DNA from 3 places in the Mycobacterium sp. DL genome. Region 1 is predicted to be linked to each of the others. Evidence: predicted binding sites of a transcription regulator. Region 1 holds the regulator's gene; each other region holds the start of a gene.
The links. Region 1 encodes LexA, which represses DNA repair genes until DNA is damaged. Its sites were predicted from a motif close to CGAACANNTGTTCG; they were not measured.

Region 1 (4,399 bases):
GTGGGCCTGGCTGGACGAACCGGCGGACACGATCAGATCGAGGATGTTCGCCCCCCACCTCGGGATTCCCGAAGATGAGGCGACCGGCGCGGCAGCGGTCCGCATCACCGAGCACCTCAGCCGTGACCTCACCATCGTGCAGGGACAGGGGTCGATCATCCAGACCACCTGGTCTGCTGAAGGGTGGGTGCAGGTGGCGGGGCGGGTAGCCGACGACGGAACGCGTCAGATCGACTGAGCGGGCTCGCCCTCGACCGGCGCCTCGCGGTGCGCACGCAACGCCTGAATCTCACGTTCGAAGTCCTCGGCCGACGAGAACGAGCGGTACACCGACGCGAACCGCAGATAGGCCACCTCGTCGAGCTCACGAAGCGGCCCGAGAATCGCCAGGCCCACTTCGTGACTGGGCACTTCCGGCGATCCGGTCGCCCGCACCGCGTCCTCGACCTGTTGGGCGAGCAGGTTGAGCGCATCGTCATCAACCTGTCGGCCCTGGCAGGACCGCCGGACACCTTTGATGACCTTGTCCCGGCTGAACGGCTCGGTGACCCCGCTGCGTTTCACCACGGCCAGAACCGCGGTCTCGACGGTCGTGAATCGTCGCCCGCACTCGGGGCACGACCGACGTCGGCGGATCGCCTGACCCTCATCGGTCTCGCGGGAATCGACCACACGCGAATCGGGGTTACGGCAGAACGGACAGTGCATCACCGCTCCTTCGCCGCACCGACAGAGAACCGCCTCGAACGTCTTCGAGCGTACCTGCGTGGCCCACGGGTAGCTCAACGCCGGGCCGATTGGCGCGTACCTCACGTCACGGTTCCTCAGAGCGCTTGGACAGCAGGGCGTTTGGCGGCTCGGCAGCCATTGTTCAGCCGACGGGCGCGATGAGCGTCTGCCCGGCGGCCAGCGACGCGGTCTGGAGTTCGTTCAGTTCACGGATCCGCTCGACGACATCTCCGACGGGCGCATCGGGCGCCACCCGCTGGGCGATGTGCTGAAGCGACTCCCCTGACTTCACCTGCACCACCGCCAGGCGGCCGGGAATCTCGGCCTCGCTACCGACCACACCGCCCAACTGTGCGACCAGCCCCAGCCACAGGGTGATCGCCCCGGCGATGAGCGCCAGAATCACGGTGGTTGCCGGGGTGATCGGACGCCGACGATGTGATGCCCGGGATACCAGCACGCCGGTGCCGCGGTAGCGGACCGCAGCGCCGCCGGGCCGCACCCTGCGCGAGGCGTCCGCCGGTCGAGTGCGCCCGCCCTCGACCACCGCGCACCGGCGTTCGACACGCCGGAAGTCGTCGTCGAACGCGGTCCAGGCCTCGCGAGTGTGGAGGATCGTCATCTGTCTGCCCTTTCGGTCCGGCTGGTTGTTCGCTCTTGTGTTCGAACGGTACTCGATCATGTGTTCGATGGATAGAACATGTGATCGAACTGTTGCGAACGCTAGAGCAACCCACCGACATGCCACCCCGGACCGACACGCGTCGAACACATGTTTGATTCTTGGTGCCGTCCGCGTTACATTCGGCCCCATGAGCGATGACAGCAGCGACACCACGGCCATCGTCGACGCACGGCGTGACCGCGAATCAGGACTCACCGACCGGCAGCGCACGATCCTCGATGTCATCCGCGCATCGGTGACAACCCGCGGATACCCGCCGAGCATCAGAGAGATCGGAGATGCGGTCGGGTTGACGTCCACGTCGTCGGTCGCACATCAACTGCGGACGCTCGAGCGCAAAGGGTTTCTCCGGCGCGACCCCAACCGCCCCCGCGCGGTGGACGTGCGCAGCCCCGAGGAGGGTGGCGCACCCATCGTGACCACGGACGTCGCCGGTTCCGACGCATTGCCGGAACCGACCTTCGTGCCCGTCCTCGGGCGCATCGCCGCCGGCGGTCCCATCCTGGCCGAGGAGGCCATCGAAGACGTGTTCCCGCTACCGCGCGAGCTCGTCGGCGAAGGGTCGCTCTTCCTGCTCAAAGTAGTCGGCGAATCGATGGTCGACGCAGCGATCTGCGACGGCGACTGGGTGGTCGTCAGACAGCAGAACGTCGCCGACAACGGCGACATCGTCGCGGCGCTGATCGACGGGGAAGCCACCGTGAAGACGTTCAAGCGAACGCGGGGCCAGGTGTGGCTGATGCCTCACAACCCCGCGTTCGACCCGATCCCCGGCAACGACGCAGCCATCCTTGGCAAGGTCGTCACCGTGATCCGCAAGATCTGACGCAATCCCGGACGCTAGTCCCCGCGCACGAATCCGTTCGTGCGTGCCATTTCCTCACTGGCAAACCAGATCTCGACGGGGGCCTCGTCGTAGTCGGCACTGTCCGGCACCCAGTACAGGCCCGACGCGGTGTCGGCCTTGATCGGATATCCCTCGGGGATTTCGTGTGGATCATCGAGAGGCAGTCGCAGAGCCGTGGCCGAGGGTGCCGGTTCGTCGAAATCGATCCTGGCGTGGCGGCCGGTGTCGGTCAACGGGTCTCGGTCGAGCGCGGCGAAAGGCTCCGGCTCGAACGCGGCGAAAGGCTCCGGTTCAGACTCGACCGGCCCCTCCTCGTCGGGTGTGGTGTCGGTCTGATCCTCTGAGCCCTCGGCGCCCTCGGAGAAGGCGATGTCGGTGGCCGTCGGGACTCGTGTCGGTGCGGTGTCCACCGAGTCCGGGTCGTCCTGCTCGAGGGCAAGGTCGTCGAACTCGTCCTCATCCGTCTCGGCTGGTGTCTCGGCCGGCACCGGCGCACCCCAGAAGCTCAGCGGAGCAGGAGGAAGCTCGTCGGACGCAGTCGGCGCCGCCGGAGACCCGGAAGACAGCGATCCCAGCCCCTCTCGTGCATAACGATCACCGAACAGGGTGTCCTCGCGACCGTCCTCGTCCTGACGGCCCGCGCCCGCCAGTGCCGGCTCGTAGCCGCGACCGTCATCGGCCGCACCACCGGCCGGCGGACCGAACAGGTCATCGTCGTCGCCCCCACGCCGGCGGTTGCGCATGACCGCGAAGGCCACCAGGCCCGCCAGCAGCAACACCGGGATGACTGCGAGCAGCCACCACCATGTCCACTGCATCCCCTCGGCGTCGGTGTTCGACGCCGGTGTGGTCGACTGCGGCGCTTGTTGTTCGGGCACCTCGAGGTCGGCCAACTGCGACGCGAGATTGGCGGGTTCGGTGCTGAACCGCTTGGTGTCCGAGTTCCACGAGATGGCTCCACCGCTGAAACGCTGGGTGATCACCCCGCCGTTGTCGGTCTGGTCTGCCACGGGCGCACCCAACTCGCCGGTGGCGCCGCCGAGCTTCTCCCACGCGGCGGCCATCGGGCCCCGGACGATCACCGCACCGTGGTCGGGTGTCCAGAAGATCACCGGCTTGTCGTCGGCGGCGAAGGCACTCATCCGGCTCGCCGGAGCGACCCCGCCGTCGACCTCGCTGGTGACCGGGAAGCCGAGGTCACCCTCCGGGCCGCCGACACTCTCGTACTTGGCCAGCACCTGACCGGTCACGACGTTCGCACCGGTCTGGGGACTGTAGAAGATCTTGCCGTTCACAAAATCCTGACCGAGGCCGTCGGCCCCGATCGGGTACGGCTCCCCTTCTGCGGCACCGAGAGGACCCAGCGGTCCTCCCGCAGCCCGGCGTGCGGCGTTGATCGCCGACACCGGATCGTCAGGAACGGTCAGATCCGTCAGCTGGCCCGCGAGGTCGGGTGGGACCGTGGTGAACGTCTTGGCCCGGGAGTCATAGGAGAGCTCACCGCCGGTGAACGCCTGGGTCACCACCGCGCCGTCGTAGGTCGGATCTTCTGCGGGCACGCCGAGCACCCCGGACGACCCGCCGAGCCTGTCCCACGCCGCGTTGATCGGCCCGCGAACCACCCGGGCACCCGTTTCGGGGGTCCAGAAGATCACCGGGTTGTCCGCCGCGTCGAACGTGCTGTTCCGGCTGTTCGGGGCACGGCCGGGCCCCTCGTCGATCTTGGGAAAGCCCAGATCGCTGTCCGCAGGGCCACCGAGTGCTTCGTACTTCTCCAGAATCGCGCCCTGCATGAACCGGGCACCCGTTGCCGGCGTGAAGAACATCTTGCCCGAGGCGAAGTTCTGCGCGAAGCCGGCACCGGCCGGATACACGTCGCCTGACTTGGGGCCCAGCGGACCGGCGTCACCGCCGTTGGCCTGCCAGGCAGCGGTGATCGCGTCGTTCGCCTCGATCTCAGGCTGCGCGGCCGCGACGGGAGCCAGCAGGAGCGCCGCAGCGACTCCCAGCACCCCGATCGTCGCGCGACCGACCACACGTAAGCGCAGCATCGGCTGCCGGATCATTCGTCCTCCCCGCGGTCGGCGACAAAGTTTCCTCCAACAGATCCTTTCGAAACCTGGCTTCGAAAAGTCCTG
Region 2 (4,399 bases), 910 kb from region 1:
AGAAGTCGCGGAAGTAGTAGTGCGCGGAGTGCTCGCCGCCGAAGATCGCTCCGGTCTCGGCCATCAACCCCTTGATGTAGGAGTGCCCGACGCGGGCGCGCACGGCGGTGCCGCCACGCTCGGCGACCAGTTCGGGTACCGCGCGTGAGGTGATCAGGTTGTGGATGATCGTCGCACCGATCTCACGCTGCAGTTCCCGTGCGGCGACCAACGCAGTCACCGCCGATGGCGAGACCGCCCGGCCCTTCTCGTCGACGACGAAGCACCGGTCGGCGTCGCCGTCGAACGCCAACCCTATGTCCGCACCGGTCTCCAGCACGAAGGCCTGCAGGTCGACGAGGTTGGCCGGTTCCAGCGGATTGGCCTCGTGGTTGGGGAACGTGCCGTCGAGTTCGAAGAACAGCGGCGACAGCGTGATCGACGAGATCGGGCCGAGCACCGCCGGGGCGGTGTGGCCGGCCATGCCGTTGCCGGCGTCGACGGCGACCTTCAGCGTTCGCTGGGCGCCGATGTCGACCAGGGTCCGCAGGAAATCGCCGTAGTCGGCCAGTACGTCGCGCTCGGAGATGGCGCCGCGCGGGCCGTCGTAGTCGGGGACGCCCGCGATGACCTCGTCGCTGATCGTGGTCAGACCGGTGTCCTTGCCGACCGGTTTGGCGCCGGCGCGGCACAGCTTGATGCCGTTGTAGGCCGAGGGGTTGTGGCTGGCGGTGAACATCGCGCCGGGGCAGTCCATCAGGCCGGAGGCGAAGTAGAGCTGATCGGTGGATGCCAGCCCGATGTGCACCACGTCGAGTCCCTGGGCCACCACGCCCTCGGCGAAGGCATTGGCCAGCGACGGCGAACTCTCCCGCATGTCGTGCCCGATGACCACCTGCCGGGCGCCGTCGCCGACCAGCCTGGCAAACGCCGACCCGACTTCGGAGACGAATTGCTCGTCGATTTCCTCGCCCACGAGTCCGCGCACGTCGTAAGCCTTGATGACGCGCTGTACCGCCGCGGCGGGCCTGGACATAGGGCTCCTTGAACACAGATGGACTGTTGCCGTAAGCCTAGCCGTCAGCCCCGACCTCCACGGCGCTCACTTCCCGCCGAAACGGTATTCCACGCGCGAAATCCCGAGCGAACAGCGCGTGGAATACCGTTTCGGCGAAAATGAAGTCAGTCGGTGGGGTCGGGCAGCACCCGCAGATGCCCGCGGCGGCGACCGTTGGTCTCGGGTCGGTGGGCCGGCGGCGCCATCAGTGCCCCGCCGTGGGCGCCGGTCACCGGATCGGTGAAGCCGTTGGTGAACCGGGGCGCGGTCGACCCTCCGACCGTGGCGCCGTCCCGGCCCTCGCGCACGGCGTCGGCAAGCGCGACGAGGTCGTCATCGTCGGGATGCGACGGCAGCGGGCCGGCGTGGCGAACGAGCTCCCAGCCGCGCGGCGCGGTGATCCGGCCGGCATGCAGAACACACAGATCCCACGAGTGCGGCTCGGACACGGTGGCCAGCGGCCCCACTACGGCCGTCGAGTCGGAATAGACGAACGTCAACGTCGCGACCGCATAGTGAGGGCACCCAGGCCTGCAGCAGCGACGGGGAACATTCACAGCGAGAGGTTAGCGTGCAGAATCGTCCGGATGCCGCCGGACACGCGCAGCCACAGGACCGCCGAATCCCAACCGTTACGATCTTTTCTGTGACCGGGCTCAACCACCGGGGCTCGCGGCGGGGCCGTGAGATGCGCGGCCCGCTGCTCCCACCGACCGTGCCGGGCTGGCGCAGCCGCGCGGAGCGTTTCGACATGGCGGTCCTGGAGGCCTACGAACCGATCGAGCGACGCTGGCACGAGCGGGTGTCGACGCTGGACGTCGCCGTCGACGAGATCCCCCGCATCTCGCCGAAGGACCCCGAGAGTGTGCAGTGGCCACCCGAGGTGGTCGCCGACGGCCCGATCGCGCTGGCGAGGCTCATCCCCGCGGGGGTCGACGTCCGCGGCAACTCCACGCGGGCACGAATTGTGTTGTTCCGCAAGCCGATCGAACGACGGGCTAAGGACACCATCGAGATGATCGAGCTGCTGCACGAACTGCTGGTGGCGCAGGTCGCCACCTATCTGGGCGTCGAACCGTCCGTGATCGACCCGACGCTGGACGAGGATTAGAGGTCTCGCTGCGGAGACCTGTCAGATGATGCCGCGCTTGATGCGCCGGCGCTCCCGCTCGGACAATCCGCCCCAGATGCCGAAGCGCTCGTCGTGGGCGAGCGCGTAGTCGAGGCACTCGTCACGCACTTCGCAGCCCATGCAGATCCGCTTGGCCTCGCGAGTCGAACCGCCCTTCTCGGGAAAGAACGCCTCAGGGTCGGTCTGAGCGCACAGCGCGCGCTCCTGCCATTGGTCTTCCAGAGTTTCCTGGTCGCCCTCGATCTGATCGGGCATACCGGGCACCAGGCTCAACTGTGGACGCCCTCCCCCTGCGATGGGTGCCGGCCCGGTCTGGATGTGCGGTGCACTTCCTACCGAGCCGAGGAGCCTGCTGTCGAACTGGATGGAATTGCCGAAATCCGCCTGCTCGTAAATCATTTTCCCCTCCTCACTGAACTCGTAGATCCGTGTATGCCGGCCCCACTTTTGCGAGTGTTGCCTTCTCAATTCGAACAAGTGATCGAATCTCGGTCTGCGACACTGCAACCGGCCGGCCAACCGCGAAATGACACTGGTGTGATTACACACGCGTTAGCTGCATCGGTCAAGCGCTAGAACAGGAATTCATACCATTCCGTAACCGGATTTCGGCGCGTCGCGCTGTGGCGTGTCTATCACCTTCAAGATCAACCTCGCGCCCCGCCGAACTTCGACGGCCCCCAGGCCCATTAGTCTCGGTCGGTGTGAAGGTCACGGTACTGGTCGGCGGCGTCGGCGGCGCGCGCTTCCTGTTGGGGGTGCAGCATCTGTTGGGGCTGGGCCAGTTCGGCACTGCCGATACTGATGATCATGAAGTGACGGCTGTGGTCAACGTCGGCGATGACGCCTGGATGTTCGGCGTGCGTATCTGTCCGGACCTCGACACCTGCATGTACACCCTCGGCGGCGGCATCGACCCGGAGCGCGGTTGGGGGCACAAGAATGAAACCTGGCACGCGAAGGAGGAACTCGCGGCCTATGGCGTCCAACCGGATTGGTTCGGTCTCGGGGACCGCGATCTGGCCACCCATCTGGTGCGCAGCCAGATGCTGCGGGCGGGCTATCCGTTGTCGGCGGTGACCGAGGCGCTGTGCAAACGCTGGTCCCCCGGCGCGCGACTGCTTCCGGCCAGTGACGACCGCAGCGAGACCCATGTGGTGATCACCGACCCGGACGACGGCGAGAAGCGGGCGATCCACTTCCAGGAGTGGTGGGTGCGGCATCGCGCCAAAGTGCCTACGGACAGTTTCGCGTTCGTGGGCGCCGACGCCGCGACGGCCGCCCCGGGTGTCACCGAGGCGATCGAAGGGGCCGACGTCGTGTTGATCGCGCCGTCGAACCCGGTGGTGAGCATCGGTGCGATCCTGGCGATCGGCGGCGTCCGGGGCGCGTTACGCACCACGTCGGCGCCGGTGATCGGCTACTCCCCCATCATCGCGGGAAAGCCGTTGCGTGGCATGGCCGACGAATGCCTGTCCGTGATCGGGGTGCCCAGCACCTCCGAGGGAGTGGGCGCACACTACGGCGCCCGGTCGGCGACCGGCATCCTCGACGGCTGGTTGATCAGCGACGGCGATCACGCCGAGATCGACGGTGTCTCGGTGCGTTCGGCGCCGCTGTTGATGACCGGACCTGCCGCGACCGCTGAAATGGTGCGAGCGGGAATGGAACTGGGCGGGGTGTCTCCGTGAGCGATCACGGCACGTCGGCACCCGTGGAGTTGCTGCCCGTCCCCGGGCTGCCGGAGTTCCGGCCGGGCGACGATCTGGCCGCAGCCATCGCCGGGGCCGCACCGTGGTTGCGCGACGACGACGTCGTCGTGGTGACGTCGAAAGTCCTGTCCAAGTGCGAGGGCCGAATGGTCGACGCACCGTCGGATCCCGAGTTGAGAGATACGCTGCGGCGCAGGCTGATCGACAACGAGGCGGTGCGCGTGCTGGCACGCAAGGGCCGCACGCTGATCACCGAGAACGCCTTGGGCCTGGTGCAGGCTGCCGCGGGGGTGGACGGTTCGAACGTCGACTCCAATGAGCTCGCGCTGCTGCCGGTCGACCCCGACGGCAGTGCCGCGGCATTGGTCTCGGCGCTGCGGGAGCGGCTCGGCGTCACCGTCGGCGTTGTCGTCACCGACACGATGGGACGGGCGTGGCGCACCGGGCAGACCGACGTCGCGATCGGTGCGGCCGGGCTCAGCGTGCTGCACGGCTACGCGGGCGAGCACGACGAGCACG
Region 3 (4,399 bases), 610 kb from region 1:
GTTGGGGTTGGCGGGGTCGTAGAGATCCAGTTCGGGATCCCGCCGGGTGGGGTCGCTCTCGTCGAGGATGGACGCGTCCATCCACTCGGTCATGGTGCCGTGCCTGCTGATGTGCGCGGCGAGCAGCATGATGCCGTCGGCCGGTATCAGTCCGAGCTTCGTCAGATCGGGACCATCGCCGGACGGGCTGGCCGTCACCGTCGGATGCTGCGCCTGCTGCTGGTAGAACATCGACAGCGACCCTCCGCCACTCCAGCCGGCGAGCACCACCTTCGAGTAGCCGAGTCGATTCTTGGCGTCCTTGACGCACTCGCCGAGGTCCTCGACGACCTTCTCCATCAGCAACGCCGAGTCGGTGCCGCGGAACCGGCTGTTGCAGTAGATGACGTGGTGCCCGGCGCGGGCCAGGGCGTTGATCATCGGCAGGTAGGCACCGCCACCGATGGGATGCATGAACACCAGCACTGTGTCCGACGGCACGGCCGGTTTGAGCAGATAGCTCTCCAGCACCACCAGATCGGCAACGCCGCCGTAGACATCGCGGACGCCTGAGTTGTTCTGGTAGGCAACCAGATACGGGATGCGCTGGTAGTCATGCTTGACGAAGGTCTCGGCGGTCCCCATCTAGTGCTGCCCGAGGTCGTTCGCCAGCACCTCGGCTGACGGAACCAGTCGTCGCCGGGTGTCGATCGCGATCACCCGCCAGTCCACCGACTGGAAGTCGTCGAACTTGCGCCGAGCCCGCTCCCTCGCCTTCTCGGGTGCCCCGTGGTGGACTCCCTGCGGCGCATGCGAGATCAGCCCGGGTGGCATCGGGATCCCGTAGAGCGAGCCGCCGTGGAAGAACGCGATCTCGTCGAAATCCACGTTGCGGTGATACCACGGGGTGCGTTCGGTGCCCGCCACCCCTTCGGCCGGCTTGGGCAGGAAGTTCATCACGTACACGCCGGTGGCCTGCATGAACAGGTGCACTGTCGGCGGGAGGTGGACGCTGTCGGAGGTCACCACGTTGTAGTCGTCGATGTTGAACGTGAACGCGAAGTTGTCGCCGCGCCAGCCCTCGACGTCGAGCGGATGGTGTTGGTAGAAAAGCGAAGTCGTGCCGGCTCCGTCGATCGGCGAGTGAACCAGCCGAACCTCGTATTCGTTCCGGCCGTCATCGTCGAAGGGTTGGGGATCGGGGATGACCGCTTGGGAAGGGTCGAAGGGGAAATGACGGCCGAGTTGGCCGGGCGGTGGGACCCTGAAGTCGTCGGTGGCCTGGATCATCAGCCAGGTGCACTGATCGTCGGGGACGTGGCGCCAGGTGCACGCCTTCGGCAGGTAGATCCAGTCACCCTTGCGGTAGCGCAGTGGTCCGAACTCGGTCTCGATGAGCCCCTCGCCCTCGTGCACGAAGCACAGCAGGTCGCCGTCGATGTGGCGCGCGAAGTACGGCATCGGTTCGGCGCGCCGGGACAGCAGCACCTCGCAGTCGGCGTTGGAGAACATCAGCAGGGGACCGCCGTCGGCATCGGTGGCGTCCCCGGGCTTGAGTTCGCTCGACAACACGTCGACGGGCCGCAGTGGCCCCACGGAGCGGTATGCCGTCGGGTCGTGACGTCGGTACAGGTTGGCCGTACGACCGACGAATCCACCGCGGCCCAGTTCATCGTCCTTGAGGCCGTCGAGGTCGGCGTGCAGGCGACGGGGTGTTGTGCCTTTGCGCAGATGCACGAACGATTCCATGGAGGTCCTCCCGACCACTAAAAAGTAAAACTGACTTTAGTTTTATCTCTGGCGCGAGTCAACGTTCAGGTCAAGTACGCATCCAAACCTCTTGTGTCACTGTGGTTTCTGGAGTCACATCCTGGACCGGATTTGTCGGTGGTTCGAACTAGTGTTCGATGTATGGGTGAGGTGTCGGACGCGGTCGAGGCGATCAGGTCTCAGCTGGAGGTGTTGCACCGGGCGTGTGAGGCGGTGTCGCATCGCGAGCTGGTCGGGCTGCTGGCCGAGGTGACCACGATCGCCCGGTCGATCCCGGCGCTGGAGCATCGCGCGGTCAGCCGGCTGGTCGCCGAGACCGAACCTGCCCGGTTGGGTGAGGCGTCGTGGCCGAAGGTGCTCACGACCGCGTTGCGGGTCAGCAGCAAAGACGCCAAGCACCGGTTGCGCGAGGCCGCGGTGTTGGGGCCGCGGCGGTCGTTGACCGGGCAACCGTTGGCGCCGGTGTGGGAGGCTACCGCCGCCGCCCAGGCTCGAGGGTTGATCGGGGCCGAGCATGTGGAGATCATCGCCAGGTTCCACAAGCTGCTGCCGTCGTGGGTCGATGTGGGCACCCGGGTGGACGCGGAGGCGCAGTTGGCCGGCAAGGCCGCCGGGTTGGGACCCGAAGCGTTGGACGAAGCGGCCGGGGCGTTGTTGATGATGATCGATCAGGACGGCCCCGAACCCAGCGAGAAGGAGCAGGCCCGCACCCGCGGCATCGTGCTGGGTAAACAGCAGCGTGACGGGACCAGGTCGATCCGTGGGCGCCTGGACGCCGAGGCCGGCTCCTACTGGGAGGCGATCCTGGCCAAAGAAGCCGCCCCCGGCGCCAACATCCCCGACGACGAGCCTGGCGACGGCCAGGCCGAGGGCGAACCTGGTGCCGACGGCGAGGCCGGTGAGCCGCGGGCCGGGTCCGATACCCGTACCCAGGCTCAGCGCAACCATGACGCGTTCAAAGCCGTCGGCCGGGCCGCGCTGGCATCGGGGAACCTGGGCACCCACAACGGGTTGCCGGTCACGGTGATCGTGTCGACGACACTGCAGGACCTCGAGAAAGGTGCCGGGTTGGCGGTCACCGGCGGCGGATCCAAGCTGGCGATCCCGACACTGATCCGAATGGCCGCCCGGGGCGCCTATCACTACCTCTACATCTACGACACACACACCCGAGAATCGCTGTATCTCGGGCGCACGAAGCGGTTGGCGTCTGCGGCGCAACGGATCGTGCTCCACGCGCGCGAACGAGGCTGCACCCGCCCCGGGTGCACCGTGTGCGGCTACAACAGCCAGGTCCATCACGCGGTCGCCGACTGGAAAAACGACGGCCAGACCAACATCGACGACCTGACCTTCGCCTGCGGCCCCGACAACCGGCTCATCGAGAAGACCGGCTGGACCACCCGCAAAAACAGCCACGGCGACACCGAATGGATCCCACCACCAGACCTCGACACCGGCCAAACCCGCATCAACAACTACCACCACCCCGAGCGATACCTCCTGCCCGACGACGATTCATCCGACGACGACACACCCGAAGACGGGGACTCGCCCGGAGGCGACTCTGTTAAAGGCGAGCGCGGTCCATGAAAGCCGTTGTCAGACATTGGATTAGTCGACGAGATCGACACGCACCGTCAACAGGTTGGTGCCGAACGCGCGCACGCCCATGCTGTTGAACTGCGGCAGTGAGCGCAGCCTTGCTCGCGCATCGTCCCCCGGTACGAGATGGGCGGTCCCGCTGTGCCACCGGCCCTTCAGCCGCACCCGAACCTCGGGATCGGCCTTGATGTTTCGCACGTATTGCGACTTCTCACCGAACTCGGACACGAACCAGAACTGGTCGCCGATGCGACGACCGCCCAGCGGCGTGCGTCGTGGCTCACCGGAATTCCGGCCGGTCGTCTCCAGCAGCGTTTGAAACGGCATGCGCCGCATCACGCGGTTGGCGACATTCTTCTGGAGGAACGTGGTGACGCGGTCGCGGGCTGTCATCGGGAATCCTCTCTGGAGCTCACACCATGGCGGTGCGCGGGATCGTCATCCCGAGGGTCAGCGCCCCCGCGAGTTCGCGGCTCGTGTCGTAGTCGAACACCACATGGCCCGCGATGACGTCGACGTCGCGTTTGATCCGCTGCAGCGGATTGGCCAGAAAATGTGCGCTTGCCCCCGATGCCCCAAGCAGATCGGCGATCACCGAGCGCGACTCGTGCACGATGTGCGCTGCGGCCAGCCTGGCCTGTCCGCGCACCGCGCGCGTCACCGGATCGCCTGCGGCGACGACGGCCTCGATCTCCCCCACGGTGTCTGCCAGTAATCCACGTAGCGACCGAAGCCGGACCAGCGCCTGCCCGAGGTGTACGGACGCCACCGGCTTGTCTTTCTGCATGACGCCCTCGTAGGCCAGGTATCGCTGTGAGAGTCGCTCTGTATAGATGTCGGCGGCACGTTCGGCGCTGCCCAGTGCGGGCATCGCCGCCAGCAGTGCCAGTGCGGGCACCATCGGCCAGCGATAGGTGTCGGAGTCGTGCAACTCCGCGCCGGGTGCGCTACCCGTGTAGATGTCGGACACGGCCACCAGGCGGTGCGCCGGCACAAAAACGTCGTCGATGACGACGTCGTTGGACCCCGTCGCACGCATTCCGTC

Region 2: a site for LexA is predicted at 2,639-2,652, ahead of cofD (2-phospho-L-lactate transferase). Genes of this name have one in related genera too.
Region 3: a site for LexA is predicted at 1,873-1,886, ahead of ABDC78_RS08945 (HNH endonuclease signature motif containing protein). Genes of this name have one in related genera too.

The regions. Positions count from the first base shown of each region.
Region 1 covers NZ_CP155796.1:2,459,189-2,463,587, reverse strand. Annotated here, with positions in the region: gene ABDC78_RS11885 (PhzF family phenazine biosynthesis protein) at 1-238, shown strand, start outside; gene nrdR (transcriptional regulator NrdR) at 226-708, opposite strand; gene ABDC78_RS11875 (LysM peptidoglycan-binding domain-containing protein) at 872-1,351, opposite strand; gene lexA (transcriptional repressor LexA) at 1,542-2,240, shown strand; gene ABDC78_RS11865 (hypothetical protein) at 2,255-4,327, opposite strand.
Region 2 covers NZ_CP155796.1:1,551,739-1,556,137, reverse strand. Annotated here, with positions in the region: gene ABDC78_RS07605 (phosphomannomutase/phosphoglucomutase) at 1-1,015, opposite strand, end outside; gene ABDC78_RS07600 (DUF3499 domain-containing protein) at 1,162-1,593, opposite strand; gene ABDC78_RS07595 (metallopeptidase family protein) at 1,725-2,147, shown strand; gene ABDC78_RS07590 (WhiB family transcriptional regulator) at 2,169-2,423, opposite strand; gene cofD (2-phospho-L-lactate transferase) at 2,873-3,859, shown strand; gene ABDC78_RS07580 (coenzyme F420-0:L-glutamate ligase) at 3,856-4,399, shown strand, end outside.
Region 3 covers NZ_CP155796.1:1,849,608-1,854,006, forward strand. Annotated here, with positions in the region: gene ABDC78_RS08935 (alpha/beta fold hydrolase) at 1-624, opposite strand, end outside; gene ABDC78_RS08940 (homogentisate 1,2-dioxygenase) at 625-1,728, opposite strand; gene ABDC78_RS08945 (HNH endonuclease signature motif containing protein) at 1,891-3,342, shown strand; gene ABDC78_RS08950 (nitroreductase/quinone reductase family protein) at 3,364-3,747, opposite strand; gene ABDC78_RS08955 (acyl-CoA dehydrogenase) at 3,767-4,399, opposite strand, start outside.